DNA from 2 places in the Spirillospora sp. NPDC052269 genome. Region 1 is predicted to be linked to the other one. Evidence: riboswitches for the same ligand, from Rfam matches in the RefSeq annotation. Region 1 holds a riboswitch; the other holds the start of a gene.
The links. Region 1 has a riboswitch for glycine ahead of gcvT (glycine cleavage system aminomethyltransferase GcvT). Riboswitches for the same ligand answer to the same signal wherever they lie in the genome.

Region 1 (14,733 bases):
AGCAGTTCGGCGACCGCGACTCCGCCACGTTCTTCATGCGCGTCCAGTTCGCCGTTCCGGCGGACACCGACGCCGACGGGCTCCGCGCCGGGTTCGCCGCGCTCGGCACCGAGCTCGGCCTCGACTGGCGACTGGACGACACGGCCGAGCGCCCGCGCGTGATGATCATGGTGTCGAAGTTCGGGCACTGCCTGAACGACCTGCTCTACCGGCAGCGGTCCGGGCTGCTGGACGTGGACATCGTCGCCGTCGCGTCCAACCACCCCGACATGCGGCCGCTCACCCAGTCGTACGGGATCGACTACCACCACCTGCCGGTCGGGCGCGGCGGCAAGGCCGCGCAGGAGACCGAGATCCTCGCGCTGGTCGAGCACTACCGCGCCGACCTGGTCGTCCTCGCCCGCTACATGCAGATCCTCTCGGACGACTTCTGCGCCAAGCTCCCCGGGCAGATCATCAACATCCACCACTCGTTCCTGCCGAGCTTCAAGGGCGCCAAGCCCTACCACCAGGCGCACGCGCGCGGTGTGAAGCTGATCGGCGCGACCGCGCACTACGTGACGCCCGCGCTGGACGAGGGGCCGATCATCGAGCAGGAGGTCGCGCGCGTCGACCACGCGCACAGCGCCGACGAGCTGGTCGCCGTGGGACGCGACGTCGAGTGCCTGGCGCTCTCCCGCGCCGTCCGGTGGCACGCCGAGCACCGCGTGCTGCTGAACGGCGACCGCACCGTCGTCTTCCGCTGACCGCACCGTCGTCTTCCGCTGACCTGCACGTGGAGCCCGGTAGCTGAGGGTTTCTCGGCATGGCGGGTTTCACCGAGCGTTCCTCTGCCTCACCATGGGTAACGGCATTCCGGGCAGTCCGGTTCCCGCGTGGGGGTGGTGATGGGCGAGACGCTGGTGGACGACCTCATCGAAGAGGCGCACGCGCGTCAGCAGGCCCGGCGCGCCGCGCTGGCCGAGTTCCGGCCGCGGCGCGCGCTGCTGCTCGGCGGGACGGGCCTGCTGCTGGCCCTGGCCGGTGGCGGCACGGCGGTGCAGGTGCTGTCCACGATGGTCGGCACGCCGGTCCGGATCGTCCCGGTCAGGTCCGTCGCGCACGCGCTGCGGCACGCCGCATGGCACGACCGTCCGGTGATGGCGATCGCGGGCGCTTTCGTGGCCGCCGGGGTGTTGCTGCTGCTGGCGCTGGTTCCGGGACGTCCGCGGCGGGAGCCGTTGCGGGGCACCGATGCGCGGCTCGCCGGTGGCGTCTCCCGGCGGGACCTACGCCGTGCGCTCACCGACGCCGCGCTTGAGGCGGCCGGTGTCGACCGGGCGCGGGTGCGGCTGCGCGACGGTTTCCGCCGCCGCGTCGTCGTCCGCGCTGCGACCCGGTACCGGAACCCGGCCAACTGCGCCGACCTGATCCGGCAGGCCGTCCGCGCCCGGCTGGACGAATTCGACCTGATGCGACCCCGTCGCGTCGACGTCCGCCTGAGCTGGCGCGACGACTGAGCACGGCGGCTGACCCGCCGCGCGGGCGCGCGCGGGCAACGGAGGGGGCTGGGCATGCGGATCGTGGTGGGGCTGACCGGGCTGCTGCTGGTCGGAGCCGGTGCGCTGGCGCTGTGCGCCGGTTTCGGTGTGTTCGGGCCGGGCGTGGCGGGCACGGCGGTGCTGTCGCCGACCGTCGACTGGTACATCGCGGATCACGGCTGGTTCTGGCCGCTGACCGGGGCGGTCGCCGAGCTCGTGGCGCTGGCCGGGCTCGTCGGGGTGGCCGGGGTGATCCGGTCCGCGGTGCGCCGACGCCGTCCGGGTGTGGACGGCGCGACCCGCATGCACGCGCGCGCCGCGTCCGGTGACCTGGTGCGGGACGTGACGCGGGCGCCGGGCGTCCAGGCCGTCCGGGCACGGCTGACGGGGACGGCGGCGCGGCCGCGGCTGACGCTGAGCGTGGAGTGCGCGCCGGACGCGCGTCCCGGCGTCGTCCACACGGTGCTCGGCGGCGAGCCGGTCACACGGTTCCGCGACTCGCTGGGCATGCAGACGCTGCTGGTCGCGGTGCGTTACCGGCTGGCGGAGGCGTCGAATCCGCTCGACATTCCCAGTGACGACGACGTCGAGGTCGCGCTGGTGCCGCACGCGAGGCGGCGCGTCCTGCCACCGGAGGACGACGGGCCCGCGCCGCTTACCGACGGTGATGCCGGGTAGGGATGCCGGGAAGGTCGGGAGTGTCGACGCCTCCCGGCCTTGGGGTGTTAGTCCCGATGGCAGGGGACCGGTGGCGTGATCACGCCGCCGGTCCTTTTTGGTTCTCTCTTGCCTTGTGTGCCGGTTTTCCTGTTACGGAACGTGAGCATGAACTCGGCAGTTACGAGGCCACAGGGGGAATCGCCGTGAGTCCACAGAGCGGACAGCAGGCCACCAGGGAACACGTGGACGGACTGCCGAACCAGCAGGTGCGGACCGTCGCGGAGCGCAAGGCCGGAGTCGCGGGCAAACCGGGCCCGGTCGCCGGCGCGAGCGCCGGCCGCGCGGTCGCGCCCAAGCAGCAGGGTGCGCTGGTCAGCGACACCGGCCGCACCAGGATCGCGGACGGCGTGGTGGCGAAGATCGCCGGCATGGCGTCCCGCCAGGTCGGCGGCGTCTACGCCATGGGCGCCGGGATGGCCCGCACGATCGGCTCGGTCCGGGAGCGCATCCCGGGCGTCGGGACCAGCGTGACCCGGGGCGTCGCGGTCCAGGTCGGGGAGCGGCAGGCCGCCGTGGACATCGACCTGGTCGTCGAGTACGGGGTCGCCATCCCCGACCTCGCCCGGGACGTCCGGGAGAGCGTGGTCCACCAGATCGAGCAGATGACCGGGCTGGAGGTGGTCGAGGTGAACATCACCGTCGACGACGTCCACCTGCCCGGGGACGAGAACAGGCAGGACGACGCGTCGAACGACGCCGACAGGCCGACGCCGCGGGTGCAGTGACCGGCTCGACGCTCGATCAGGCGGGACGGACGGGGGCCGAAGCGCCGCCGTCCGTCGAGGTGGCTGAGCGTGTCGCCGCCGCGGTGTCCGCGCTTCCGGGCGTGGCGGGCCTCGCGACCGGGTGTCTGCCCCCGGTCGCGGGGCTCCAGGTCGGAGTGCCGATGAGCGGGGTCTCCGTGTGGGACGACGCCGTCGAGATCGGCGTGGTGGCCCGGTTCGGACGTCCGCTGGAGGAACTCGCGGACGACGTCCGGGCCGTCGCGCGTCCGCTGGCCGGGGACCGCCGGGTGGACGTCCTGATCGCCGACATCGCCGACATCGTCGAGGACGACGAAACAGACGCGGACGACGCGACGGGATGAGGGCGGACGGGATGGGGATGGGGACGCGGGACGAGGCCAGGGCGGAGCGCTCGGCGTTCCGCGCCTGGGTCCGCGACCACCACCCGGACCTCGGCGGCGATCCGGAGACGTTCGCCGCCGGGCTCCGCCGCAGGCGGCGCAGCCGGACGGACGCGGACACGGGCTCGGGTTCGGGCTCGGGCCCGTCCCCGGACGCGCCGATCGTCGGCGTCCAGAGGCGTTTCGGCCCGGTCGCGGCGGTGGAGCGCTGGCGCTATCGCCGCGACCGGGCGCGACGGCTGCGATAGCGGCTCAAGGGGGAGAGCATGAACGGAATCTCGATCTGGTCCATCGTGGGCCTCGGGTTCGGGACCGCGCTCGGCTTCGCCGGGGTGTTCGGCGGATTGGCCGGGTTTCTACTGGTTTTGGTGCTCGGCGTGGTGGGTCTTCTGGCCGGGCGCGTCGTCGCCGGTGAGATCGACGTCGCCGGGCTGTGGGAGTCCTTCGGCAACCGGAAGCGGCCGACCGTATGAGCCTCGCGGCGCCCGCCGGGCCCACGGTTCGGCTCGTGCCGCCCACGTCATCCACGTCGCCCATTCCGCACGCGTCGGAGCGTGGGACGACCCTGGTCACCGATCGGGTGCTCACGCGGGTGGTCGGCCGGGCGGCCGGGGAGGCGGCCGGGACGACGGGACGGGACCGGTCCGTCCTCGGCGTGCGCGTGGGCGGACGCGTCGACGCCCGTGCCCGGGTCGTCGTCGACGGCGACCGGGTGATCGCGCGCGTGTCCACGTCGGTCGAGTACCCGGTGCCCGTGCGGCAGGTGGCGCGGCGCATCCGTGAGGCGGTGAGCGCCCGCGTCCACGAGATGACCGGCATGACCGTCGATCGGGTGGACGTCGAGATCGCCGCCTTCGACCGTCCCGAAGAGCTTGTGACCGCCTCCGGACGGAGGCGAATCCTATGACCACGCGTGCGGGGCGGCCGCCGACGTCGCGGACGGCGGAGGACGCGACGGTTCCAGCCGGGAGGGGGAAGCGGGCGGGGCGCGTGGCGCGGTCGGCGTTCCGGCCGCGCCGGTTCATGACGTCGCTGATCGCCGCGGTGGTGCTGACCGCCGGTGGAGCGCTCACCGCGATCGAGGTGTTCTCGGTCATGGGCGGGCATCCGGCGCGGATCGTCCCGTATGGGTGGTTCGTGCATTGGGCGGAGCACGCGTCCTGGCGGAGCTGGCAGGTGCTCGCGATCTGCGCCGCCGTGGCGCTGGTCGGGCTGTGGTTCGTGCTGGCCGGGCTGCTTCCGGGACGGCCCCGGGTCGTCCCGTTGCGCGGTGACGACCGGGATCTCGCGATGGCGGTCACGCGCGGCGGGCTGGGCAAGGCGCTCGTGGCGGTGGCCGAGGAGGTCCCGGGTGCGACGCAGGCGCGTGTCTCGCTGGGCCGCCGCCGCGTGAGGGTGTCCGTGCACTGCCCGTCCCATGCGGTGGACGCGGTGAAGGAGCAGGTCAGACGGGCCGTCCAGGGGAAGCTGGAGGAGATCCGTCCGCTGACGGGGTACAGGGTCGCCGTCAGGGCGCGGACGAGGCGGGTCTGAGCGATGGACCGGCATGCCGCGCGCCTGAACCGGGTCCTGCTCGTCCTGACGGGGTTGCTGCTGATCGCGGCCGGGGGAACCGGGCTCGCGTTCGGGCTGGGGGCCTTCGGTCACTTGCGCGCGCACCAGCCGGTCCTCAGCAGGGTGACGCGTCACTTCGCGGCCGTGCACGCCTGGTACTGGCCCGAGATCGGCGCAGGTGCCGTGGTGGCCGCGTTCATCGGGATCGCCTGGCTGCTCGCGCAGGGACGCTCCGACCGCATCGCCGGGGTCGTCCTGGACGATGGCGACGGCACGGGCCGGACGATCGTCCCCGCCGGGACGCTCGCGACCGCGCTTCAGGACGACATTCAGGGGCTGCCCGGCGTCCGGTCGGCGCGGGTGAGGCTGACGGGGAAGCCGTCCGCGCCGAGACTGCGCCTCAATGTCACCTACGAGCGGCGCGCCGACCTGCTGGAACTGCGCCGCGGCCTCCAGGATCCGGCGCTCGCGCGGCTGCGCGGCACGCTCGAGGTGGAGCGGCTGCCCACGGTCGTCCGGCTCAACCTGGTCACCGGGGACGAGCGCCGCGTCGTCGAGTGAGTCCGCCTCCGACGACCGAACCCGGCTCTGGTCGCCGGACCGGGCGTGCGCGATGATGCCCGCCATGGACGAAGTGATGGCGGGACACGTGGCCGCGTACGAGCAGACGGTCCGGTCGACGATCGGGCTGGCCGAGACGTTCGGCGACGCGGACTGGGAACGGCCGACCGAGCTCCCCGGCTGGAACGTCAAGGACATCGTGTCCCACCTGGTCGGCGTGGAGACGATGCTGATGGGCGAGGATCCCGCGCCCGGCCACACGCTTCCGGACGACCTCCCGCACGTCCGCAACGACCTCGGCAAGGTGGTGGAGCCCGCGGTGGACCACCGGCGCGGGACGCCCGGACCCGAGGTGCTGAAGGAGCTCCGGGCCGTCCTCGACCGGCGGATGGAGCGGCTCGCGACGACCCCGCCCGACGAGCGCACGTGGCTGCCGACCGGCGGCGAGGGACCCTACGTCGAGCTGATGGCGTTCCGCGCGTTCGACTGCTGGGCGCACGAGCAGGACATCCGGCGCGCCGTCGGGCGTCCCGGCAACCTGGACGCCCCCGCCGCCGGGCGGATGTTCCAGATCGTCTCGCGCGGCCTCCCGATGATCGTCGGCAAGCGCGCCGCCGCGTCCCCCGGGACGGCCGTGACGTTCGAGAGCACCGGCCCGTTCACGTTCGTCCGGCACGTCGTGGTCGGCCCGGACGGGCGCGCCGCGTTCGCCGAGACGGCCCCTGAGGACGCGACCGTCCTGCGGATGGACTGGGAGACCTTCGTCCGCCTGGTGGCCGGGCGCTGCACGTCCGCCGACGTGACCGTCGAGGTCAGCGGGGACGAGGCGCTGGCCGCACGGGTCCTGGGAGCCATGACCTTGGCACCTTGACGACGCCACCCAGGCAGCTTGACGGACCTTTTGTCCTCCTGATCCCCAAAATCACCCATCTGCGTCCTAGCGTTCGGAGTACCCGCTGACGTCGAGGGCGTTTGGAGGTGTTCGCTTGCTGGAGCACCAGAGGACGGACGGCTCCCCAGAGGAGCCCTTCGACGGATGGAGGCGCAACCTGAACGACTTCCCAACGGGCCCCTTCCACTAGAGCGGCCCGAGCGCTTCGCGGAGGTCGTGTCCTACCGCCACGGCCTCCGGGAGCGCGACCCGTATTTCGCACTGTCCAGACGTCCGGGACGCTCACGATCCCGGACGTCTCTTTGCGCTGTGACCGGCGCCACGCCCCTAGTGGGTTGGAAAATCCAACTGACAGCGCGACTCTTGGGTTGGAGATTCCAACTCAGGAGGCAGTCATGCGAGACGCGGTGATCGTCGAAGCCGTCAGGACCCCGATCGGCAAGGGGAGGCCGGGCGGCGCCCTGCACGAGGACCACCCCGTGGACCTCCTCGCCCGCACCCTGAAGGCGCTGGTGGAGCGCGCCGGCATCGACCCGTCCGCCGTGGACGACGTGATCGGCGGCGTGGTCACCCAGGCGGGGGAGCAGGCCCTCAACCTCACCCGCAACGCCGTCCTCGCGGCCGGATTCCCCGAGTCCGTCCCCGCGACGACCGTGGACCGCCAGTGCGGCTCGTCCCAGCAGGCCCTGCACTTCGCCGCGCAGGGCGTGATCTCCGGCGCGTACGACGTGGCGATCGCGTGCGGCGTCGAGTCGATGTCCCGCGTCCCGATGGGCTCGGCCGTCCTGCCCGGCAGCGACCCGTTCGGCCCGCTGCTGAACGAGCGCTACCCCGAGGGCCTGGTCGGCCAGGGGATCTCCGCCGAGCTGATCGCCGCCCGCTGGAAGCTCTCCCGCGCCGAACTGGACGCCTTCGCCACCGAGTCCCACCGCCGCGCGGCCCGGGCCTGGGAGAAGCACGAGTTCGACCGCGAGCTGGCCTGGCCCGGCATGGACGAGTCGGTCCGTCCGGCCACGACCCCCGAGGTCCTCGCCGGGCTCAAGCCCGCCTACTTCTACGAGGAGGCCGCCCGGCGCTTCCCGGAGATCGGCTGGGAGATCACGGCGGGCAACGCGTCCCCGATCAACGACGGCGCCGCGGCCGTCCTCGTCATGAGCCGCGAGGCCGCCGAGCGCCTCGGCCTGCGCCCCCGCGCCCGCTTCCACACCTTCGCCGTCGCGGGCGACGACCCGCTCCTCATGCTCACCGCGATCATCCCCGCCACCGCCAAGGTCCTCGCGCGCTCCGGCCTGGACCTCGCCGACATCGACCTGTTCGAGGTGAACGAGGCGTTCTCACCGGTCGTCCTCGCCTGGCTCCGCGAGACGGGCGCCGACCCGGCCCGGACCAACGTCCGCGGCGGCGCCATCGCCCTCGGCCACCCGCTCGGCGCGAGCGGCGCCCGCATCATGACCACCCTCCTGCACGCCCTGGAGGACACCGGCGGACGCTACGGCCTCCAGACCATGTGCGAGGCGGGCGGCCTCGCCAACGCGACGATCATCGAGCGCCTCTAGCAGCGAATACGATGATGACCATGCCGCCGAAGGACGCCGACCCGAGGGCCTGCTCGATCGCCGACACCCTGGACCTGATCGGCGAGCGCTGGTCGGTCCTGGTCGTCCGCGAGCTCTTCCACGGCGTCCGGCGCTTCGACGGCATCGCCCGCAACACCGGCGCGTCCCGCGACATCCTCACCGCGCGCCTCCGCAAGCTGGAGCACAGCGGGATCATTTACCGCGAGCAGTACAGCGACCGTCCGGCCCGGTACGAGTACCACCTCACCGAGGCCGGACGCGAGCTGGGCGACGTCCTGCTGACGCTGCTCAAGTGGGGCGACCGCCACATCAACAGCGACGATCCGCCCGTCACCTGGACCCACTCCTGCGGCGCCGACCTCGTTCCCGAGGTCGTCTGCGCCGCCTGCGGCGAACCCGCCCGCGAGGGCGCCCACACCCCCCACGGCCGGGGCGTCCGCCCCGCCTAACGGCCGGTCAGCACTCGATGACGTTGACGGCGAGGCCGCCGCGCGAGGTCTCCTTGTACTTGTCGAGCATGTCCCGGCCGGTGTCCTTCATGGTCTTGATGGCGCGGTCCAGGGAGACGAAGTGCTTGCCGTCGCCGCGCAGGGAGATGCGGGCGGCGCTGATGGCCTTGATGGCGCCGACGGCGTTGCGCTCGATGCAGGGGACCTGGACGAGGCCGCCGACGGGGTCGCAGGTGAGGCCGAGGTTGTGCTCGATGCCGATCTCGGCGGCGTTCTCGACCTGCTCGGGGGTGCCGCCGAGGACCTCGGTGAGGCCGGCGGCGGCCATCGAGCAGGCGGAGCCGACCTCGCCCTGGCAGCCGACCTCGGCGCCGGAGATGCTGGCGTTCTGCTTGAACAGGACGCCGATGGCCCCGGCGGTCAGCAGGAAGCGGACGACGCCCTCGTCGTCCGCGCCCGGGACGAACCGGTCGTAGTAGTGCAGGACGGCCGGGACGATGCCCGCCGCGCCGTTGGTGGGGGCCGTGACGATCCGTCCGCCCGCGGCGTTCTCCTCGTTCACGGCGAGGGCGAACAGGGTCACCCAGTCCATCGCGTGCAGCGGGTCGGTGGCCTTCTCGGCGATCAGCGTGCGGTGCAGGCGGGGCGCGCGCCGGGGCACCTTCAGGCCGCCGGGCAGCAGGCCCTCGCGGGAGCAGCCGCGGTCCACGCAGGCGCGCATGACGTGCCACAGCTCGACCAGGCCGGACCGGATCTCGGCCTCGGAGCGGCCGAACGCCTTCTCGTTCTCCATCATCAGCGCGGAGATCGACAGGCCCGTCTCGCGGCAGAGTTCCAGGAGCTCGACGCCGCTGTCGAAGCGGTAGGGCAGGACGGTGTCGTCGGCCTTGATGCGGTCGGCGCCGGTGGCGTGCTCGTCGACGACGAAGCCGCCGCCGACCGAGTAGTAGACCCTGCTGCGCAGCTCGTTGCCGTCGGCGTCGAACGCGGTGAAGCGCATGCCGTTCGGGTGGCCGGGCAGGGAGATCTTGCGCTCGAACACCAGGTGCTCGCCGATCACGAACGGGACCGGGTGCGAGCCGAACAGGACCAGTGACCCGGTCTCGCGGACGCGCGCGATGCGCTCGTCGGCGGTGTCCACGTCCACCAGCTCGGGCTTGTCGCCCTCCAGGCCGAGGATGACGGCCTTGTCGCTGCCGTGCCCCTTGCCGGTCAGGCCGAGCGAGCCGTACAGGACCGCCTGGACGGACGCGGTCTTCTCCAGGACGCCGTCCTGGTCGAGTCCGCGCGCGAAGCGGTGGGCGGCCGCCATCGGTCCTCCGGTGTGCGAGGAGGACGGCCCGATGCCGATCTTGAAGAGGTCGAAAACGCTGATAGCCATGGACTTGCTACTCCGTTGTAGCGTGCGGAAACACGTGGCCCCCGGCCGCCCCGGGGGCGGACGGGGGCACGGTGATCACAGGTTCGGGTAGAGCGGGTGCTTGTCGGCCAGGGCCTTCACCCGGGCGGCCAGGGCCGCCTGGTCGAACGACGGCTGGAGCGCCAGCGCGATGACGTCGGCGACCTCGCGGAAGTCCTCGGCGCCGAAGCCGCGGGTGGCCAGGGCCGGGGTGCCGATCCGCAGCCCGGACGTCACCATCGGCGGACGCGGGTCGTTCGGGACGGCGTTCCGGTTCACGGTGATGCCGACGTCGTGCAGCCGGTCCTCGGCGTCCCGGCCGGTCAGCTCGGAGTCGACCAGGTCGACCAGGACCAGGTGGACGTCCGTGCCGCCGGTCAGCACCTTCACGCCGGCCTTCGCCGCGTCCTCGGCGAGCAGGCGCTCGGCCAGGATGCGTGCCCCTTCCAGCGTACGCCGCTGGCGGCCCGCGAACTCCTCCGAGGCCGCGACCTTGAGCGCGACCGCCTTGGCGGCGATCACGTGCTCCAGCGGACCGCCCTGCATGCCGGGGAAGACGGCAGAGTTGATCTTCTTGCCGAACTCCTCCCTCGCCATGATCAGGCCGCCGCGCGGACCGCCGAGGGTCTTGTGCGTGGTCGTCGTGACGATGTCGGCGAACGGGACGGGCGACGGGTGCAGCCCGGCGGCGACCAGGCCCGCGAAGTGGGCCATGTCGACCATGAGCAGCGCGTCGACGGAGTCGGCGATCTCGCGGAACCGGGCGAAGTCCAGTTGACGCGGGTACGCCGACCAGCCGGCCACGATCATCTTCGGCCGGTGCTCCTCGGCGAGGCGCGCGACCTCGTCCATGTCCACCCGGCCGTCGTCCTCGCGGACGTGGTAGGGCACCACGTTGAGGACCTTGCCCGAGTAGTTGAGCCGCATGCCGTGGGTCAGGTGGCCGCCGTGCGCCAGGTCCAGGCCCAGGATGGTGTCGCCGTGGTTCAGCAGCGCGAAGTAGACGGCCGTGTTGGCCTGCGCGCCCGAGTGCGGCTGGACGTTGGCGAACTCGGCCCCGAACAGGGCCTTGGCCCGGTCGATGGCCAGCTGCTCGGTGACGTCCACGTACTCGCAGCCGCCGTAGTAGCGGCGGCCCGGGTAGCCCTCGGCGTACTTGTTGGTGAGGACCGTCCCCTGGGCCTCCAGCACCGCGACCGGCGTGAAGTTCTCCGAGGCGATCATCTCGAGGGTCGACTGCTGGCGGTGCAGCTCGTCGGCGACCGCGGCGGCGACCTCCGGGTCCACCTCCGCCAGCGGGGCGTCGTGCGAGGAGGGGGCCGTCATGCTCAGGACTCCTCGGTCAGCTTGGCGTAGGCGGCGGCGTCCAGCAGGTCGCCCGGCTCCTCGGTGATCTTGACCTTGAAGATCCAGCCCTCGCCGTACGGGTCGTCGTTGATCACCTTCGGCTCCTCGATCACGGCCGCGTTGATCGCGGTGACCTCGCCGTTGACCGGGGAGACCAGGTCGCTGACCGACTTGGTGGACTCCACCTCGCCGCAGGGCTCGCCGGCCTCGACGCTCTCGCCCTCCTTCGGCTGGAGCTCGAGGAAGACGATCTCGCCGAGCGCGTCGGCGGCATGCTGGGTGATGCCGATGGTGACGATGCCGTCCTCGTTGTCGAGACCGGCGACCCACTCGTGGTCTTCGCTGTAGCGGAGCTGCTCCGGAACGCTCACGGTTGTTCTCTCTCCAGGATTCAGGAACGCTTGTAGAAAGGCAGGGCGACGACGTCGACCGGCTCGTGCCGGCCGCGGACGTCCACGACCAGTCCGGTGGTGTCCTCGGGGACCGAGGAGTCCAGGTAGGCCATGGCGATCGGCTTGCCCAGTGTGGGCGACGGAGCGCCGCTGGTCACCACGCCGCACGGCGTGCCGTCCGGGCCGACGACCGCGTACCCCTTGCGGGGCGCCCGGCGCCCGCGGGCCACCAGTCCCACGAGCCTACGGCCTGCGGCGGCCTCCGCACGCGCGGCCAGCGCGGGCCGTCCGACGAAGTCCCCGTTCTTCTCGAACTTGACCACCCGGCCGAGCCCCGCCTCGAACGGGGTCGTCTCGGCGGTCAGCTCGTTGCCGTAGAGCGGCATCCCGGCCTCCAGGCGCAGGGTGTCGCGCGCCGACAGCCCGGACGGCATGACCCCCTCGACCCCGGCCAGGACGTTCCACAGCTTCACCGCGTCGGCCGCGGCGACGAAGAGCTCGAAGCCGTCCTCGCCGGTGTAGCCGGTGCGCGCGATCAGCGCGTCCACCCCGGCCACGGTCCCGGGCAGGATCGCGTAGTACTTCAGCTCGGGCAGCGGGGCGTCGGTGAAGCGGAGCAGGATGTCCTGCGCGTCCGGGCCCTGGAGCGCGATCAGCGCGTAGGCGTCGGACCGGTCGTCCACCTCGGTGTCGAAGTCCTTGGCGCGCTCGACCAGGGCCTCCCGGACGACCGCGACGTTGGAGGCGTTCGCGACGACCAGGTAGGTCTCGGCGGCCAGGCGGTAGACGATCAGGTCGTCCAGGACGCCGCCGTCCTCCGCGCAGATCATGGTGTAGCGGGCCTTGCCCACGGCCATCGGCGAGATGTTGCCGACCAGCGCGAAGTCCAGTGCGGCGGCGGCCTGCGGGCCGGTCAGGAAGATCTCGCCCATGTGGGAGAGGTCGAACAGGCCGGCGCCGTCGCGGACGGCCTTGTGCTCGGCCGTCTCGCTGGCGTACCGGAGCGGCATGAGGTAGCCCGCGAAGTCCACGAGGTTGGCGCCCAGAGCGGCATGGACGTCGTACAGCGGCGTCTTCTTGGGAGTCGGATCGGCGGACATGGGTCTGGCTCCTTGGTCGCGGATGGCGCGCGTGGACGTCCCGTCAATGGTCCCATCGCGCCCCGGGCGGCTCGGTGCCTCCCCCTCTGTCATCGGCGCCTGAGAGTTTCACCCCCGCGACGAAAGGGGGGCTTTCACCTTCGGCGGAGGGCGCGGGACGCCCTCGCTTTCCAGAGGTCGCCTGGTCCGCGCGGTCCGTGGGGCCTGAGAGGTTCCGGGGAGGAGTTGCTCCTTCGGCGGCCCCCGCTGGCGGCGGGAGCACTCTCCCGCGCGGGTTCAACGGCTGCCCGCAATGTACCAGCGCGCTCGACCCCGCTACCAGCCGACTTGTCGCCCTTTGCGGCGTATTTCGCCGTTCTGATTGACGGCGCCCGATCGCGACGGTTGCATGATCCGACGTTCAGGGACTTTTCAGCCGACGAAAGGATCTCATGATGGCGTTCACCCGGAGCCGCGTGTGGCTCGCGTCCGGCGCGGGGGCCGCGGTGGTCGCCGCGTCCGTGGCGGCGGTCGCCTGGGACGGCGCGTCCGGCGGGCACGAGGCGGGGGCGGTCGCCGCGACGTCGGCAGCCGGGTTCAAGCACCCGGGCGTGCTGGTCGGCAAGCAGCAGCTCGACACGATGCGCACCCGTGTGAAGGCGGGCAAGCAGCCGTGGAAGACGGCTTACGACGCGATGCTCGCGAGCAAGTACGCCGACCTCAAGCGGACGCCGAAGCCCCGCGCGAACGTCGAGTGCGGCCCGTCGTCCAACCCGAACCACGGCTGCTCGGACGAGCGCGACGACGCGATGGCCGCCTACACCGACGCCCTCGCCTACACGGTCAACCATGATCAGAAGTACGCGGCCAAGGCCGTCCAGCTGATGGACGCGTGGGCGAAGGTCCTCAAGCAGCACACCAACTCCAACGCGCCGCTCCAGGCGGCCTGGGCCGCCAACGACTGGGCCCGCGCCGCCGAGATCATCAAGTACTCCCCGTACGGCGCCAAGTGGACGGGCAGGAAGAAGTTCGCGTCCTTCCTGCGGACCGTCTACCTGCCCATGGTCAACAAGGACCGGCCGACCACGAACGGCAACTGGGAACTGATCATGACGGACGCGACGCTCTCCATCGCCGTCCACACCGACGACCGGGCCACCTTCAACACGGCCGTGGCGCGCTGGCGCAAGCGCCTGCCCGAGTACGTCTACCTGAAGAAGGACGGCGCGCTCCCGAAGACCCCGGCCGGGATCAGCGGCAAGGCCGCGACGATCAAGTACTGGCAGGGCCAGGGCACCTTCGTGGACGGCCTCGCCCAGGAGACCTGCCGGGACTTCGGCCACACCGGCTGGGGCCTGGACGCCGCGATCCACGTCGCCGAGACCGCCCGCCTCCAAGGGCTGGACCTCTACAAGGAGGCCCAGCCCCGCCTGACCAAGGCCATGGAGTTCCACGCCCAGTACGACCTGGGGACGAAGGCTCCGTCCTGGCTCTGCAAGGGCGCCCCCAAGACCGGCCTCGGCCCGGTCCTGGAGGTCGGGTACAACGCCTACCACCACCGCCTGGGCGTCTCACTGCCCAAGACAGGCGCCCTGGTCACGGCCAAGCGCCCGGCCGGGCCGTCCCACTTCCTCGGCTGGGAGACCCTGACCCACGCCGACGCTCCCTAGAGCGGGGTGACGTAGGCGCCCGAGATGCCGCCGTCCACGAGGAACTCGGACGCGGTGATGAAGGACGCGTCGTCCGAGCCCAGGAACGCGACGGCCGCCGCGATCTCCTCGGGCTCGGCGAAGCGCCCGGTCGGAATGTGGACGAGCCTCCGGGCCGCCTTCTCCGGGTCCTTGGCGAACAGTTCCTGGAGGAGCGGCGTCGAGACCGGCCCCGGGCAGAGGGCGTTGACGCGGATGCCCTCGCGGGCGAACTGGACGCCCAGCTCCCGCGACATCGCCAGGACCCCGCCCTTGGACGCCGTGTAGGAGATCTGCGAGGTAGCCGCGCCCATCACCGCCACGAACGACGCGGTGTTGATGATCGAGCCCTTCCCCTGCGCCTGCATGTACGGGATCACGTACTTGCAGCACAGGTAGACGCTGGTCAGGTTGACGTCCTGGACGCGT
Region 2 (14,733 bases), on a different contig from region 1:
TCCTCGGAGACCAGCTCGGCGTCGGCTCCCAGCTGTCCACGGGCGTGGTGGTCGTCCTCGGCGTCCGGATCTTCTCCAACGCCGCCGCCATCCGCCGGAAGCTCTTCGGCGCATGACCGGCGCCGACGAGCCCCCCGGGCCCGGGTCCGGGCCCCCCGCGAAGCCGGAGAAGGCCGAACCCCGGCCCGGGACGGAATCGGAGAAGGCCGAGGACGGGCCTCAGGCCCCCGGAGAAGCCGGGAAGGGTGAGGTCCCGTCCGCAACGTCCCGAAAGCCCCTGTCGCAGCTCAGCGACATGCTGCGGCCCCGGCTGACCCGCGGCCAGCTGGCGGGCGGCCTGCTCAGCCTGGTGTTCGGGTTCGCCATCGTGACGCAGGTGCAGGCCAACAGCCACGACACCAAGTTCGCCACCGCCCGCCAGGACGAACTGGTCGGGATCCTGTCCGACCTCACCCAGCGCTCCGAGCGGCTGCGCGGCGACCTGCGCGACCTGGAGAACACCAAGGCCGGCCTGGAGCGCGACGCACGCGGCCAGACGGCCCTGGAGGAGGCCCGCCGCCGCGCCGACGACTACGGGCTGCTCGCCGGGACCGTCCCGGCCCAGGGCCCCGGCGTGGAGATCACGGTGACCGACCCGCGCCGCGCCGTCCGCGCCGCCAACCTGCTGGACGCCCTGGAGGAACTGCGCGACGCCGGGGCCGAGGTCGTCCAGATCGGGGACGTCCGCGCGGGCGTCGACACCTACTTCGCGGACGGCCCCGAGGGCGTCCTCGCCGACGGCAGGTTCCTGCCGCCTCCCTACCGCATCCTCGCCATCGGCGACCCGCACACCATGGCCACCGCGCTCGGCATTCCGGGCGGCGTCGTGCGCACGCTGCGTGGTCTCGGAGCCGAGGTGACGGTCACCCCGCGTGCGCGAATGACCGTCAGCGCGGTACGGTCGGGGTAGGGGATCACGGGGGATCGGACCGCGAGCGCGGGCCATGTCGTCCTGCGCGCACGTCCCCGCGGGGCGGATCTGGTCGGGCGCCGGTCATCGAGAGGTGACGGGCGGACGGGTCGGGGCCGTCCGCGCGGCGGCGTAGACCTGCGATCATTGTCGAAGGTAGCGTGGGGGCGGCCGGCCGACCGTTCCGGTTGACCCCCCGGGCCTCACCCGCGTAAGTTGCGGCAACCGTCGCGATGGCGAGTGTCGTGCCGGGAGCACGAGCACCCGGGTCGGGACGGTGACCCGGCGTGGGTTGGACGAAGGATGCGCGTGGCGCGGGCGGCAGCTTTACGGGGGCCGTGGACGCCGCGCCGGAGGTAGGAGGCCGAGCCGATCGATGCCGAGCGTCTACTGCACGCAGTGCGGTCACGCCAACCCGGATGATGCCCGCTTCTGCTCGAACTGCGGCACTCCGTTGACTCGGAGTGGCCAGCAGCCTCCGCCTCCCCGGGAGTCTCCCGGCGAGTCGACCTCGACGATCTCCATCGCCGGGTTCGAGGCTCTCGACATCGAAGCAGGCGAACCGGGGCCGCCCGCCGCGTCCCAGGTCTCCGTCGACGCGCTGCCGCCCGGCACCGCGCTGCTGGTGGTCGAGCGCGGTCCGAACGCCGGCAGCCGCTTCCTGCTCGACAAGGACCGCACCTCCGCCGGCCGCCACCCGGAGAGCGACATCTTCCTCGACGACATCACCGTGTCCCGCCAGCACGCCGAGTTCGCCCGGCAGGGCGCCGGGTTCGCCGTGCGGGACGTGGGCAGCCTGAACGGCACCTACGTCAACCGGCAGCGGATCGACCAAGCCGGTCTGTCCGGCGGCGACGAGGTGCAGATCGGCAAGTTCCGACTGGTGTTCCTGACCAACCCGCAGCACGGCTGAACCGTCCGGCGCGGGCCGCCCGCCCGCGCCGGGAGCCGGTGCCCCGCCCGCGGCGGGCGGCGCACGGCGCGGGAACGGGCGACACCAGGCCGGACGCGGCGACGAAGAGGAGAGTGATGAGCGCGCAGGCCGCCCGGGCCCTGATGACGATCGGGGACGTCCTCGGGCTGCTCCGGGCTGATTTTCCGGACATCACGATCTCCAAGATCCGCTTCCTGGAGGCGGAGGGGCTGGTCGAACCGCAGCGCAGCCCGTCGGGCTACCGCAAGTTCGGTGAGGCCGAGGTGGCGCGGCTGCGGTTCGTGCTGACGGCCCAGCGGGACCACTACCTGCCCCTGCGGGTGATCAGGCAGCACCTGGAGGCGCTGGACCGGGGCGAGACGCCGATGCCGCTCGGCTCCCGCCGTCCGGCGGCCCCCGAGCCGCGCACGCCGGGTGACCGCGCGGGCGAGGCCGGCCCCGCCGCCGAAGGGCGGGCCACGGGCGAACGCGGCCTCGACGGACGAGGCGCCAACGGAAAAAGCGCCGACGGACGAGGTGCCGACGGGCGGGGCGGCGCCGACGCGGCACGCCGTCCACGCACCCTGGTCGCGGCCGACGCGGGGGCCGAGCCCGCCGCCGAGGTCCGGCTCACCCGCCGCCAGCTGATCGACGGCGCGTCGATCACCGAGGCGCTGCTGGCCCAGCTCGAGGAGTACGGGCTCGTCCGCCGGTCCGGGGCCCACTACGACGGCGACGCGCTGACCGTGGCCCGCGTCGTGGCCGCGCTCGGCGGCTTCGGGTTCGAGGCCCGGAACCTGCGCGCGGTGAAGGCCGCCGCCGACCGCCAGGTCGGGCTGATCGAACAGCTCGTGGCGCCCCAGCTGCGGCGACGCAGCCCCGGCGCGCACGAGGAGGCGGCCCGGACGGCCCGCGAGGTCGCCGAGCTGTCGGTCCGGCTGCACGCCGCTCTGGTGTCGGCCGGACTGCGGGAGAGCCTGGGCCCGTGAGCCCCGACGCGCCCGGCCGTTCCGCCGCCCGGAAGGGGCGGCGGGCCCCGGTCGGCGCGATTTGCCCGCCCGTCGCCCGGCCACCCGGAGGCGGGCCGGGTGTACGTTGGCTACAGGGGTCGGCGGGCAGCCGGTCCGGACGAGACCAGACCGAGGCCGCGAGGACCAGCAGGGAGCCGCTGTGAAGCAGATGGAGGTCGTCGGCGTCCGGGTCGAGATGCCCTCCAATCAGCCGATCGTCCTGTTGAAGGAGACGGACGGCGACCGCTACCTGCCCATCTGGATCGGGGCGGTCGAAGCGACCGCGATCGCCTTCGCCCAGCAGGGGGTGCTGCCCGCGCGGCCGCTCACCCATGATCTCTTCCGGGACGTCCTGGACGCGCTGAGCGTGCAGCTGAGGACCGTGAACATCACCGCGCTGCGCGACGGGATCTTCTTCGCCGACCTGATCTTCTCCAACGGGGTCGAGGTCAGCGCCCGCCCGTCGGACTCGATCGCGCTGGCGCTCCGCACCGGCGCGACGATCTTCGCCGCCGAGGACATCCTCGAGGAGGCGGGCGTCGCGATCCCCGACGAGCAGGAGGACGAGGTGGAGAAGTTCCGCGAGTTCCTCGACACGATCACCCCAGAGGACTTCGGCCGCGCGGGCTGACCGTCCGGACGCGGGTCCGGCTTGTGCGTCCGGTTCACCCGCATCGCCGGGTTCCGTCCAGTAGGCTCGAGGTTCGCGCCCGGGTCGGCGGTCCGGCACGCCCCGGCGGCGCGAAAGCGCCGGGTGCCGGGGTGACCTGCAAGGTCATGCCACCACCCGAGTGTTCTTGCACCGGTCCCCGCTTCCCGTTTCCGCACCGGGCGGACGTGGGTAGGAGTCTGGTGACAGCGGAGGTGCGCAGTTTGCCCACGTGAAGCCGGTTCATCCGGGTAGGCGACGCGCCGACGACGAACGTTGACCACACCCTGACCGGCACCTACCGTGCTGGTGGAACACCCGTGGTGTCATTCGTCAAACCCCCTTGACGAAACAGCGCGGGCTGATAGAAGCCGGAGGTCCGCGTGGCGGTGAGCAGCGGCGAGGGCAAGGCGACCCCCGACAGGCGCATGGCGTCCCAGCGCGCCGGAGAGCAGGGTCTGCTCTTCGACACCCGGGTCTCGGCGCCGCCGGAGGACGTCGGCTACCGGGGCCCCACGGCGTGCGCCGCCGCCGGGATCACCTACCGTCAGCTCGACTACTGGGCGCGCACCGGACTGGTCACCCCGAGCGTCCGGGCCGCGCAGGGCTCGGGCAGCCAGCGGCTGTACGGGTTCCGCGACATCCTGGTGCTGAAGGTGGTCAAGCGGCTGCTGGACACCGGGGTCTCCCTGCAGCAGATCCGGACGGCGACGAACCATCTACGCGACCGCGGCGTCGAGGACCTCGCCCAGATCACCCTGATGAGCGACGGCGTGAGCGTCTACGAGTGCACCTCGGCCGACGAGGTCGTCGACCTGCTCCAGGGCGGGCAGGGCGTGTTCGGCATCGCGCTCGGCCGGGTCTGGCAGGAGGTCGAGGGCAGCCTCGCCGACCTGCCGGCCGAGCGCGCCGACGTCGGCGACGATGACGACTCCCACCCGCACGACGAGCTCGCCTACCGCCGCCGCACCCGCCGCACCGGCTGATCTCCCGGTTCGACGCCCGGCACGTCCTCCCGACCTGACGACCTGATCTCTCCGGCCCCTCCGGCCCCGATCCTCCGGCCCGCCTCCCGGCGTGAACGCCGGAATCCCGCGCCCCGTCAGATGGCCTCCTTGCGCTGGAGGTAGGCGAACGCCGCCCAGCCGGGGGCGACCGGCAGCCAGAAGGTCAGCAGCCGGAACAGCAGCACGGCCGAGGTGGCGATCTCCGCGGGCAGCCCGGAGATCGTCAGCGCCAGCGTGAGCGCGCCCTCGACCGCGCCCAGGCCACCGGGCGTCGGCGCGGCCGATCCCAGGGCGTTCCCGGTCAGGAACACCACGACCACGGCCGTCCAGGGCAGGTGGCCGCCGAACGCGCGGATCGAGGCGTCCAGGCAGACCACGAAGGCGGCCGTGATCAGCAGCGTGCCGCCGAGGCTCGTGGCGAGCTTGCGGGGCGACTGCAGGACGTCCACCAGCCGCGGCAGCACCCCGGAGAACATCGACCGGAGCCGCGCGGTCACCAGCCGCCGGACGCGCGGGATGGCGAGCGCCACCGCCACCGGGATCGCGAGCATCAGCAGCACGATCATGATCGTCCGGGACGGCGCGAGGTCGTGGGTCGCGGTCTGCGTGGACCCGGTGATGAACCCGAACACCACCAGCAGGAGGATGTGGACCACCATCCCCAGGAGCTGGGACGCCCCGACGCTGGCGACGGCCGGTCCGGACCGGATCCCGGACTTCTGCAGGTAGCGGGTGTTGAGCGCGACGCCCGTGACGGCGACGGGCGCGACGAGCTTGACGAAGGACGCGGCCACCTGGACGAGGATCGTCCGCCACAGGGGCAGCCGCTCCGGCACGAACCCGATGAGCATGAGCGCCGCCGCGAGGTAGGTGACGGCGGCTCCGGCGGCGCCGAGCGCGACCCACCACCAGTTCGCCCGGTCGCCGATCGTGTCCAACTGCACGCTGGTCAACTGCGGGATGACGATGTAGGCGGCGAAGGTGAGGGCGACGATGCTCACGATCGTCCGGGACCGGAAGCGCTCCAGCCGGACGGGCTCGGTCTCGGCCTCGGGCTCCAGCTCGAGGATCTGCTCGCGGATCCGCGTCAGCAGGCGCCGGTCGTGCCGGACCGCGGTGCGGGTCGCCCGGGTCAGCGCGACCCGCTGCAGCAGCGGGACGGCCGCGGCGAGCGCGCCCTCGCCCAGCACCGGGGCGGCCGTCGCGACGGCGCGTTCGGCGCCGACGCGCAGCGCCAGGGTGGTGAGGAGCTGGGCCCGGTCCAGGCGCAGCACGAGATCGCCCGCGGCGACCTCGCCGACGCCGAGGTCGACCAGGTGGACCAGGCCCCCACCGGACGCCGCCTCGTCCGGGGCGGGCTCGTCCGGGCCCGTCTCGTCCGGGGCCGGGGCGTCGGCCTGGGCGGGGGAGGCGGGACGAGCCGGGCCGCTCACCAGGATGGCGTGGCCCTCCAGGCGGCGGTGGGCCAGGCGCGCGGCCTGGAGGCGGGCGAACTGGTGCCAGATGCCGGTGAGGAGGGCGTCGTCGATCTCGGCGTCGTCCAGCTCGTCCAGCCGCCGTCCCGGGACGTGCTCGTAGGCGAGCAGGGCGGCCTCGGTGCCGACCTCGCAGGTGCCGGTCAGACGCGGGGTGCGGACGTCCGCCGCGGACGCCGCGTAGGCCATCAGGGACTCCTGCTCCAGCGCCCGGCGCAGGGATCGCAGCGGACGGCGGTTCGTGCCGGCGCGCAGGCGCGCCAGCCGCCACAGGCGATACACCAGCCCGGCCGTCTGCTGGTCGCGGTCCAGCACGTTCACCTGGAGCTGCCAGCGGCCCCGGGGGAGTGGACGGCCCGCGCCGTCGTGCGGCACGCCGTCCGGGCCGGGGGCGACCGCGACGGCGTACCGGCGCGGCTCGTCGGCGGACGTGGCGACCTGCCGCGCCGCGACCGGGCGCAGGCCGAGCCGCTCCAGCGCCGCGACGACCGCGGCGCCGGTCGGGCGCGGGTTCGGCGTGCCGACCGCGTACAGCGTTCCGTGGCCGATCGCCTCGCCGAGGAAGTAGGTGGCGGCGAGCGCCGAGACCGAGGCGTAGGACGCGGTCAGCCCGGTGAGCGCGGCCAGGCCGATCATGGTCCAGGCGGCGATCTGCCAGCGGGTGCGGCCCGCCATCCCGACGGCGGCGACGAACGCGATCACCGGCGCGATGTCGGTGTGCACGACGGCGGTGCCGGAACTGCCCCAGATCAGGGCGTCCAGCAGGCCGTTCGGGGCGGCCGGGACGACCCAGTCGTTCATCGCCACGGTCAGCCCGAAGGTGATCATCGCGGCCAGCACCGCGATCGCCACCCGGACGCCGTCCCGGTTGAACAGGCGTTCGACCGCGAAGGCGGTGGGGACGGCGAGCACCCCGAAGCTGGACGCCAGCGTGGCCAGCGACAGCAGCCAGCGGGGCGCGTGCGCGGTGCCCTCGACGATGTCGGTCTGGAGGCCGTGCGTGGTCTGCTGGGCGATCGTCACCAGCAGCATGACGGCGCCGAGGCCGGCCAGCGCGGTGGCGAACCGGATCGCGTCGCCGGAGCGGCGGATGCGCTGCGGCGAGGGCGGCTCCTCGACCCGAGCCGGCCCCGCCTCCTCGCCCGGGTTCGCCTTGTCGCCGCCCGGGTTCGCCTCGTCCACGGCCCTGTCCGACGCTTCCTCGCCTGGGTCCGGCGCGTTCTCGCGCGGGTCCGTCCCGTCCTCGGGGACGCCGGGATCGGGCCCGGTCCGGTCCGAATCATGTTCGGTCCGCGCCGCGCCGTCCTGGGTCCGCGTCACGCCATACCGCCGTTCCGTCGTCGTCCCCGCCCCCGCGGTTGTGGGTCCTCCCGACCGTGAGCTGCGAATATCGTACTTTCTCCGGCGGACGCGGCGGGGGAGGCCCAGGTCCGCCACGCCGACCCGGCCGGTCCCCCGTTGAGGGAACGCCCGGTGGGCCGCCGGGGTTCCGGTCACGTCGCGGAGAGGGGGTCCGCCGCGTTCGATCGTGCTCTGTATTGGATAGAGTTTTTCCCACAGGAAACGCCGCTGACCCTGCGCGGGAGAGATTCCACGCCGCCAGTGTGGAACGCCGAAGGGGCAAACCTCCCCGGAACCTCTCAGGCAAAAGGACCGCGCAGACGAGGCACCTCTGGAAAGCAGGCGAGCGCGCCCGGAAACGGGGACGGGCCGTCTCACCGAAGGGGAAATTCCGCGCGTGCGCGGGGGAAGCTCTCAGGTGCCACGACAGAGGGGGAGACCGTCACCGGCCGGCCGGGCCGGGGACGCCCTGAGCGACCGCTTTCGCAGCCCAGGAGGCTCTCCCCAATGACCGCCCAGTTCTTCGCACCCGTGGCCTCGCCACAGACCCCGCGGACGGCCTTCGCCGACCGGCACATCGGCCCGTCCGGCGACGAGCGGTCCCGGATGCTGGCGGCCATCGGCTATTCCGGCGCCGAGGCCCTGATCGACGCGGCGGTCCCGGAGGCCATCCGCACGCACCGTCCGCTGGCGCTGCCGCCCGCGCTGTCCGAGCCGGCCGCGCTGGCCCGGCTGCGTGAGCTCGCCGAGAAGAACGCCGTGCTCACCTCCATGATCGGGTTGGGGTACCACGGCACCCACACGCCGGGCGTGATCCTGCGGAACGTGCTGGAGAACCCGGGCTGGTACACCGCCTACACGCCGTACCAGCCGGAGATCTCGCAGGGCCGCCTCGAGGCGCTGCTGAACTTCCAGACCGTGGTCGGCGACCTGACCGGCCTGCCGGTGGCGAACGCCTCCATGCTGGACGAGGGGACCGCCGCCGCCGAGGCGATGGCCCTGGCCCACCGCGTGGGCAGGCGCAAGGAGCCCGGCGCGTTCCTGGTGGACGCCGACGCGCTGCCGCAGACGATCGAGGTGATCCGCACCCGGGCCGTCCCGCTGGGCATCGAGGTCGTCACCGCCGACCTGTCCGCCGGGCTGCCGGAGGGCGACTTCTTCGGCGTGCTGGTGCAGTACCCGGGCGCGTCCGGCGCCGCCCGCGACCTGACGCCGCTGGTGGACGCGGCGCACGCGCGGGACATGCAGGCCGTGGTGGCCGCCGACCTGCTCGCGCTGACGCTGCTGCGGTCCCCGGGGGACAGTGGCGCGGACATCGTGGTCGGCTCGGCGCAGCGGTTCGGCGTGCCTTTCGGCTTCGGCGGTCCGCACGCCGGCTACATGGCCGTCCGCGAGGGCATCCAGCGGCAGATGCCGGGCCGCCTGGTCGGCGTCTCGGTCGACATCGACGGCAAGCCCGCCTACCGGCTGGCGCTCCAGACCCGCGAGCAGCACATCCGGCGGGAGAAGGCCACCAGCAACATCTGCACCGCGCAGGTGCTCCTCGCGGTGATGGCGAGCATGTACGCGGTCTACCACGGCCCGGAGGGCCTGGCCGCGATCGCGCAGCACGCGCACGGCCAGGCGGTCACGCTGGCCGCCGGACTGCGCGAGGGCGGCGTCGAGGTCGTCCACGAGCACTTCTTCGACACCGTCCTCGCCCGCGTCCCGGGCCGCGCCGCCGAGGTCGTCGCGGCCGCCCGCGAACTGGGTGTGAACCTGCGCCTCGCGGACGCCGACCACGTCGGGATCGCCTGCGACGAGACCACCACCGGCGAGCACGTCGCGGCCGTGTGGCGGGCGTTCGGCGTGGAGGGCGTCGCCGAGACCCCGGCCGGGGACGCGCTCGACTCCCTGCGCCGGGAGAGCCCGTACCTGACCCACCCGGTGTTCCACGCGCACCGCTCCGAGACCGCGATGCTGCGCTACCTGCGCCGCCTCCAGGACAAGGACATCGCGCTCGACCGGTCCATGATCCCGCTCGGCTCCTGCACGATGAAGCTGAACGCGACGACCGAGATGGAGCCGATCACCTGGCCGGAGTTCGCGAACATCCACCCGTTCGCGCCGGTCGACCAGGCCGCCGGGTACGTCGAGCTGATCGGCGAGCTGGAGGGCTGGCTCGCCGAGATCACCGGCTACGCCAAGGTGTCGGTGCAGCCGAACGCCGGTTCGCAGGGCGAGCTGGCCGGGCTGCTGGCGATCCGCGGTTACCACGCCTCGCGTGGCGAGGAGCACCGCAACGTCTGCCTGATCCCGTCGTCCGCGCACGGCACCAACGCCGCGTCCGCGGTGATGGCCGGGATGCGGGTCGTGGTCGTCAAGTGTGACGACGGCGGCAACATCGACGTGGACGACCTGCACGCCAAGCTCGCCAAGCACGGCGACGCGCTGGCCGCGATCATGGTGACCTACCCGTCCACGCACGGCGTGTTCGAGGAGTCCATCACCGAGGTCTGCAAGTCCGTGCACGACGCGGGCGGCCAGGTCTACGTGGACGGCGCGAACCTCAACGCGCTGGTCGGCCTCGCCCGTCCGGGCGAGTTCGGCTCGGACGTGTCGCACCTGAACCTGCACAAGACCTTCTGCATCCCGCACGGCGGCGGCGGCCCGGGCGTGGGCCCGGTCGGCGTCCGCGAGCACCTGGCGCCGTTCCTGCCGTCCCACCCGCTGCGCGCCGAGGCCGGCCCGCAGGACACCGGCGTCGGCCCGATCTCGGCGGCGCCGTGGGGCTCGGCGGGCATCCTGCCGATCTCGTGGACCTACATCGCCATGATGGGCGCGGACGGCCTGCGCTCGGCGACCGAGGGCGCGATCATCGCCGCCAACTACCTGGCGGCGAAGCTGTCCCCGCACTTCCCGATCCTCTACACCGGCCGGGACGGCCTGGTGGCGCACGAGTGCATCGCCGACCTCCGCAAGATCACCAAGGAGACCGGGGTCACCGCCGAGGACGTCGCCAAGCGGCTGATCGACTACGGCTTCCACGCCCCGACGCTGTCGTTCCCGGTCGCCGGGACGCTGATGATCGAGCCGACCGAGAGCGAGGACCTCGCCGAGCTCGACCGGTTCGTGGACGCCATGGTGGAGATCCGCCGGGAGATCGAGGCCGTCGCCGACGAGACCTTCGACCGTGAGGACAACCCGCTGCGGAACGCCCCGCACACCGCGGACAGCCTGCTGGCCGAGGACTGGAAGCACGCCTACACGCGTGAGACGGCCGCGTACCCGCTGCCGTCCCTGCGCGAGGGCAAGTACTGGCCGCCGGTCCGCCGCATCGACCAGGCGTACGGCGACCGCAACCTGATCTGCTCCTGCCCGCCGCCGGAGGCGTTCGAGGACTGAGCCGTCCTCGCCTGAGGGCAGGGCGAGGGCAGGCAGGGCGAGAGCAGGGTGAGGGCCCGTTCCCGGGACGTCCCGGGAACGGGCCCTTTCCCGTCCCCGTTTGTGATCTACAACGTAAAGGGCGTGGCCCGGCGACACGCCGGAGGCATGATCAAGTCCGGGTGTGTCGGGGCGGGACGCGGAGGCGGCCGGATCGCTAGGCTCGGCACCGCCGAACCCCGACCCCCAGAGGGCAGTAGACGATCATGAACGACACGCCCGGACAGGCCGCGCCGCGACGGTCGGCTGAGGCCGCGTCAGCCGAGTCAGCCGACCCGCGGGACGGCGGGCCGGGGGGAGCCGAGGCCGACCAGGCGGCGGAGATGTGCGAACGGGCGCGGCGGCTCGCCGAGGACGGCGAGTCCGACCGCGCGGCGACCTTGTTCGGGGAGGTGCTCGCACTCGGCGACACCCCGCACCGGGCTCGGGCCGCGCTCGGCCTCGCGGTCGTCCTGGACGACTCGGGCGACATCGCGGGCGCGCGCGAGGCCGATCGTGCCGCGATCGCCACCGGCGACCCCGAGTACGGCGCGCGCGCCGCCTACCACCTTGCGCTCACCCACGAGCGCGCGGGGGAGCACGACGAGGCCGAACCCGTCTGGCGGATCGTGGTCGACTTCGCCAACCCCGCCTACCTGCCGCCCGCACACCTGGCCCTGGCACGGCTCGCCGACGACGCGGGCGACTTCGACCGCGCCCGCGGGCACTGGGAGGACGCGGTCGCCACCGGCGACGCCGAGTACGGGCCACTCGCCGCGCACGACCTCGCCCAGCGGCTGCTGGAACGCGGCGAGCCGGCCCGCGCGCAGCGGGTGCTGACCGCCGGGCTGAAGCTCGTCGACCGGGAGGCCGCGCCGCACGCGCACTCGCGGCTCGCCGTGGCGCTCGGCATCGCCTGCCTCGACCAGGCCATCGGCGCGTTCGGCGCGGCGCTGGGCGCGGACGGCGAGCCCGCCGACCCGGAGGTCGGATCGCTCGCCACGGAGCTGCTGGCCCGCACGCTGCCGCTGCGCGGCCGGGACGGCGAGGCCCGCGAGGCGTGGCGGCGCGGCCTGACCGACCCGGCGGTCTCGGCGCAGGTCCGCGCCCGGCTGCGGCGCGAGTTCGGCGCGGACGACGGTGACGACCCGGCCGAGCTGTGGTGGGAGCCGCTCCTCGAGCAGTCCGTCGCCGAGGGCACGCTGCCCGCCCTGGCGGGAGAGGCGTTCGGCGCGCTGGACCACATGTACGCGCTGCTGGCCGTCCGGTACGCGGCCGAGCCCGCCGACCGCCGCCCCGGCGAGTCGCACGAGGTGATCGGCGGCGCCGTCCGCGTGCCGTCGGACTACGCCTGGGGCCCGCTCCTGCACGAGAGCTTCGCCGAGCGTCTACGCCTCGCGATGGGCCCCACCGCCGTCCTCCCACCCGGCTGGCCCGACGCCTGACATCCGGCGCCGGTGCTCAGCGCTTGGTGTCCGGCGCCTCAGTGCCTGATGTCCGACGCCTGAGCCTGGTGCCTGGCAGGCGTCGTCCGACGTGTGAGGGCTGACGCGCGGCGTCCGGCGGCGGGGGCTAGGCGGCGATGTCTCGTTGGGCCACGATGTTGGTGATGCGGACGCGGACCAGGCACTCGCCGGGGACGGCGTTGCGCTTGCCGTATTCCTCGGCGCGGTCCTCGCCCATGTAGCGGGCGCCGATCGCGGTGGCCCAGCGCAGCATCTCGTCCTGGTCGGTGTCGAGCGCGGCCACGCCGCTGATCACGACGAACGAGTAGGGCGCGACCTGGTCGTCGACCGCGATCGACACGCGGGGGTCGCGCTTGAGCGCGTGCGCCTTGATGCCCTTCTCGGCGGTGTTGAACAGCAGGTCGTCCCCGTCCAGGAGGAACCAGATGGGGGTCACGTGGGGGGATCCGTCCTTGCGGATCACGCCGATCTTGCCGGTGCGCGTCCCCGAAAGGACGAACGCGCGCCACTCGTCTGTCGTCATCTCCATGATCCACATTGTGGCGGACGGAGGGCGGGGACGAGGCCGGGTGCGCGGGCCGCTACGGTGAGCGACATGGAGATCATGACGGCGCACGGGGCCGCCGAGGTGACGGTGGACGAGCCGCGTGCGGCGGAGGGGGCGGCGTTCCTGCTGGTGCTGACGCACGGTTCGAACGGCGGGGTGGACGCGCCGGACCTGCTGGCCGTCCGGGAGGTCGCGCTGGGGCTCGGCGGGGCGGTCGCGCGGGTGCTGCAGCCGTTCCGGAAGGCCGGGCGCCGGGCGCCCGGATCGGCGGCGCGGCAGGACGAGGCGTGGCTGGAGATCGTCAAGCTCGTGCGCGACCGGTTCGGGGACGTCCCGCTCGTGCAGGGCGGGCGGAGCAACGGCGCGCGGGTGGCGTGCCGGACGGCCCGGGAGGCGGGCGCGACGGGCGTGGTGGCGCTGGCGTTCCCGCTGCATCCGCCGGGGAGGCCGGAGAAGTCGCGCGCGGACGAGCTGCGCGGCGCGGGCGTGGACGTGGTGGTCGTGAACGGCGACCGTGACCCGTTCGGTGTCCCGGACGCGGCGGACGCCGCCGAGGTGGTCGTCCTGCCGGGGGAGCGGCACGACCTGAACAAGAACCCGGCGGCCGTGGGTGAGGCCGTGGAGCCCTGGCTGCGCCGCTGGGCGCGCGCGGCGGGCTGATCGGCCCCGTCCAGGGCTCCGGGCCTCAGGGGGCCGGCCTGACCCGTCCAGGGCTACCCAGACCCCGGGGGTGAGGCGGTCCCGGACATGACTGAGCCCCGGCGTCTTGGCCGGGGCCCTTGCTTCTTTCTCTCCTGGTGCCTCCGGGGATCACCCGGAGCGCCCGTTGGGTGGCTGACGCCCCCGAGGAAGATCACCCGTTCGGACTAGTCCCCCGTACGAGACTGGTCAGGCGACCGCTCCGACACCGAGGTCGGTGGGGCGGTGCGGGGCGACGATCTTCCCGTCGGGCAGCAGTTCACCGGTGTCCTCGAAGATCACGACGCCGTTGCACAGCAGGCTCCAGCCCTGTTCGGGGTGGTTGGCCACGGTTCGTGCGGCGTCGCGGTCCGGCCCGTCAGAGGTGGGACAGTGCGGTTGGTGTGGGCACATCGGCGTGCCTCCGGTCTCAGGTGCTCGATGGGTGGTGCTCTTCTGTCTGACGCATCCGAGTGTGGATCGGTTCGGCCCTGGGCGGCCATAGCCCGAAGGGACGATTGTCCGGTGGTACCTCGGTACCGCCGGAGTGTGATCGGCCTCACCCTCAGGTGCAGGTGATCAGACTGCCCGCGAATCCGTCTCGGCAAGAGCACGAATCTCCGTCCGATGCGTAAAGTTCCTCCCGATTCGTCCGGACAGGTGTCCGGGACCGGCCGCGTGTCCGGCTCGGGATGCGATCGTTTCCCCCCGGCGGCCGGGGGACCGAGCCCTACGATTGCCCCCTGGGATGGGCCCGACCCAGGGGAGGTGAGGCCCGGATGCGCGTTGCGCTGTTCGTCGCCTGCGTCGACGACGCGATGTTCCCCGGGACGGGCCGCGCGGTCACGTCCCTGCTGGAGCGGCTCGGGCACGAGGTGGTGTTCCCGGCGGGGCAGACCTGCTGCGGGCAGCTGCACTGGACGACCGGCTACCGGCGGGAGGCGGCCGGGCTCGCGCGGCGGTTCACCGGGGTGTTCGCCGGGGCGGGGACGGTCGTGACGCCGTCGGCGTCGTGCGCGGCGGCGGTCCGGTCGTCCTATCGGAGCATGGCGCGGGCCGCCCGCGACCCGGAGCTGGAGCGCGACGCCGCCGGGCTCGAGGTGTACGAGCTGACCGAGTTCCTGGTGGACGTCCTGGGCGTGACCGACGTCGGCGCGGCGTTTCCGCACCGTGTGGCCTACCAGCCGACCTGTCACGCGTCGCGCGCGCTGGGCGTGGGCGACCGCCCGACGCGGCTGCTGCGCGCGGTGAAGGGGCTGGAGCTGGTCGAACTGCCCGCGGCGGGGGAGTGCTGCG

Region 2: linked by a shared signal. The riboswitch ahead of gcvP (aminomethyl-transferring glycine dehydrogenase) and the one ahead of gcvT (glycine cleavage system aminomethyltransferase GcvT) in region 1 are both predicted to bind glycine.

The regions. Positions count from the first base shown of each region.
Region 1 is NZ_JBFAUU010000009.1:220,030-234,762, reverse strand. Features, by position in the region: gene purU (formyltetrahydrofolate deformylase) at 1-746, shown strand, start outside; gene AB0L06_RS21195 (DUF6286 domain-containing protein) at 876-1,499, shown strand; gene AB0L06_RS21190 (hypothetical protein) at 1,554-2,198, shown strand; gene AB0L06_RS21185 (Asp23/Gls24 family envelope stress response protein) at 2,447-2,965, shown strand; gene AB0L06_RS21180 (hypothetical protein) at 3,025-3,327, shown strand; gene AB0L06_RS21175 (hypothetical protein) at 3,339-3,614, shown strand; gene AB0L06_RS21170 (hypothetical protein) at 3,633-3,839, shown strand; gene AB0L06_RS21165 (Asp23/Gls24 family envelope stress response protein) at 3,875-4,273, shown strand; gene AB0L06_RS21160 (DUF6286 domain-containing protein) at 4,270-4,899, shown strand; gene AB0L06_RS21155 (Asp23/Gls24 family envelope stress response protein) at 4,903-5,481, shown strand; gene AB0L06_RS21150 (maleylpyruvate isomerase family mycothiol-dependent enzyme) at 5,546-6,352, shown strand; gene AB0L06_RS21145 (thiolase family protein) at 6,769-7,929, shown strand; gene AB0L06_RS21140 (winged helix-turn-helix transcriptional regulator) at 7,950-8,399, shown strand; gene AB0L06_RS21135 (L-serine ammonia-lyase) at 8,407-9,780, opposite strand; gene glyA (serine hydroxymethyltransferase) at 9,856-11,124, opposite strand; gene gcvH (glycine cleavage system protein GcvH) at 11,127-11,516, opposite strand; gene gcvT (glycine cleavage system aminomethyltransferase GcvT) at 11,537-12,637, opposite strand; glycine riboswitch at 12,714-12,817, opposite strand; glycine riboswitch at 12,819-12,916, opposite strand; gene AB0L06_RS21115 (alginate lyase family protein) at 13,072-14,286, shown strand; gene AB0L06_RS21110 (3-oxoacyl-ACP reductase) at 14,283-14,733, opposite strand, start outside.
Region 2 is NZ_JBFAUU010000003.1:140,991-155,723, reverse strand. Features, by position in the region: gene AB0L06_RS07245 (small basic family protein) at 1-116, shown strand, start outside; gene AB0L06_RS07240 (DUF881 domain-containing protein) at 113-949, shown strand; gene AB0L06_RS07235 (FHA domain-containing protein) at 1,326-1,862, shown strand; gene ftsR (transcriptional regulator FtsR) at 1,979-2,851, shown strand; gene AB0L06_RS07225 (bifunctional nuclease family protein) at 3,033-3,503, shown strand; gene AB0L06_RS07220 (MerR family transcriptional regulator) at 3,905-4,507, shown strand; gene AB0L06_RS07215 (flippase-like domain-containing protein) at 4,624-7,323, opposite strand; glycine riboswitch at 7,574-7,669, shown strand; glycine riboswitch at 7,670-7,784, shown strand; gene gcvP (aminomethyl-transferring glycine dehydrogenase) at 7,852-10,728, shown strand; gene AB0L06_RS07205 (tetratricopeptide repeat protein) at 10,974-12,191, shown strand; gene AB0L06_RS07200 (PPOX class F420-dependent oxidoreductase) at 12,319-12,741, opposite strand; gene AB0L06_RS07195 (alpha/beta hydrolase family protein) at 12,808-13,419, shown strand; gene AB0L06_RS07190 (DUF5999 family protein) at 13,648-13,851, opposite strand; gene AB0L06_RS07185 ((Fe-S)-binding protein) at 14,217-14,733, shown strand, end outside.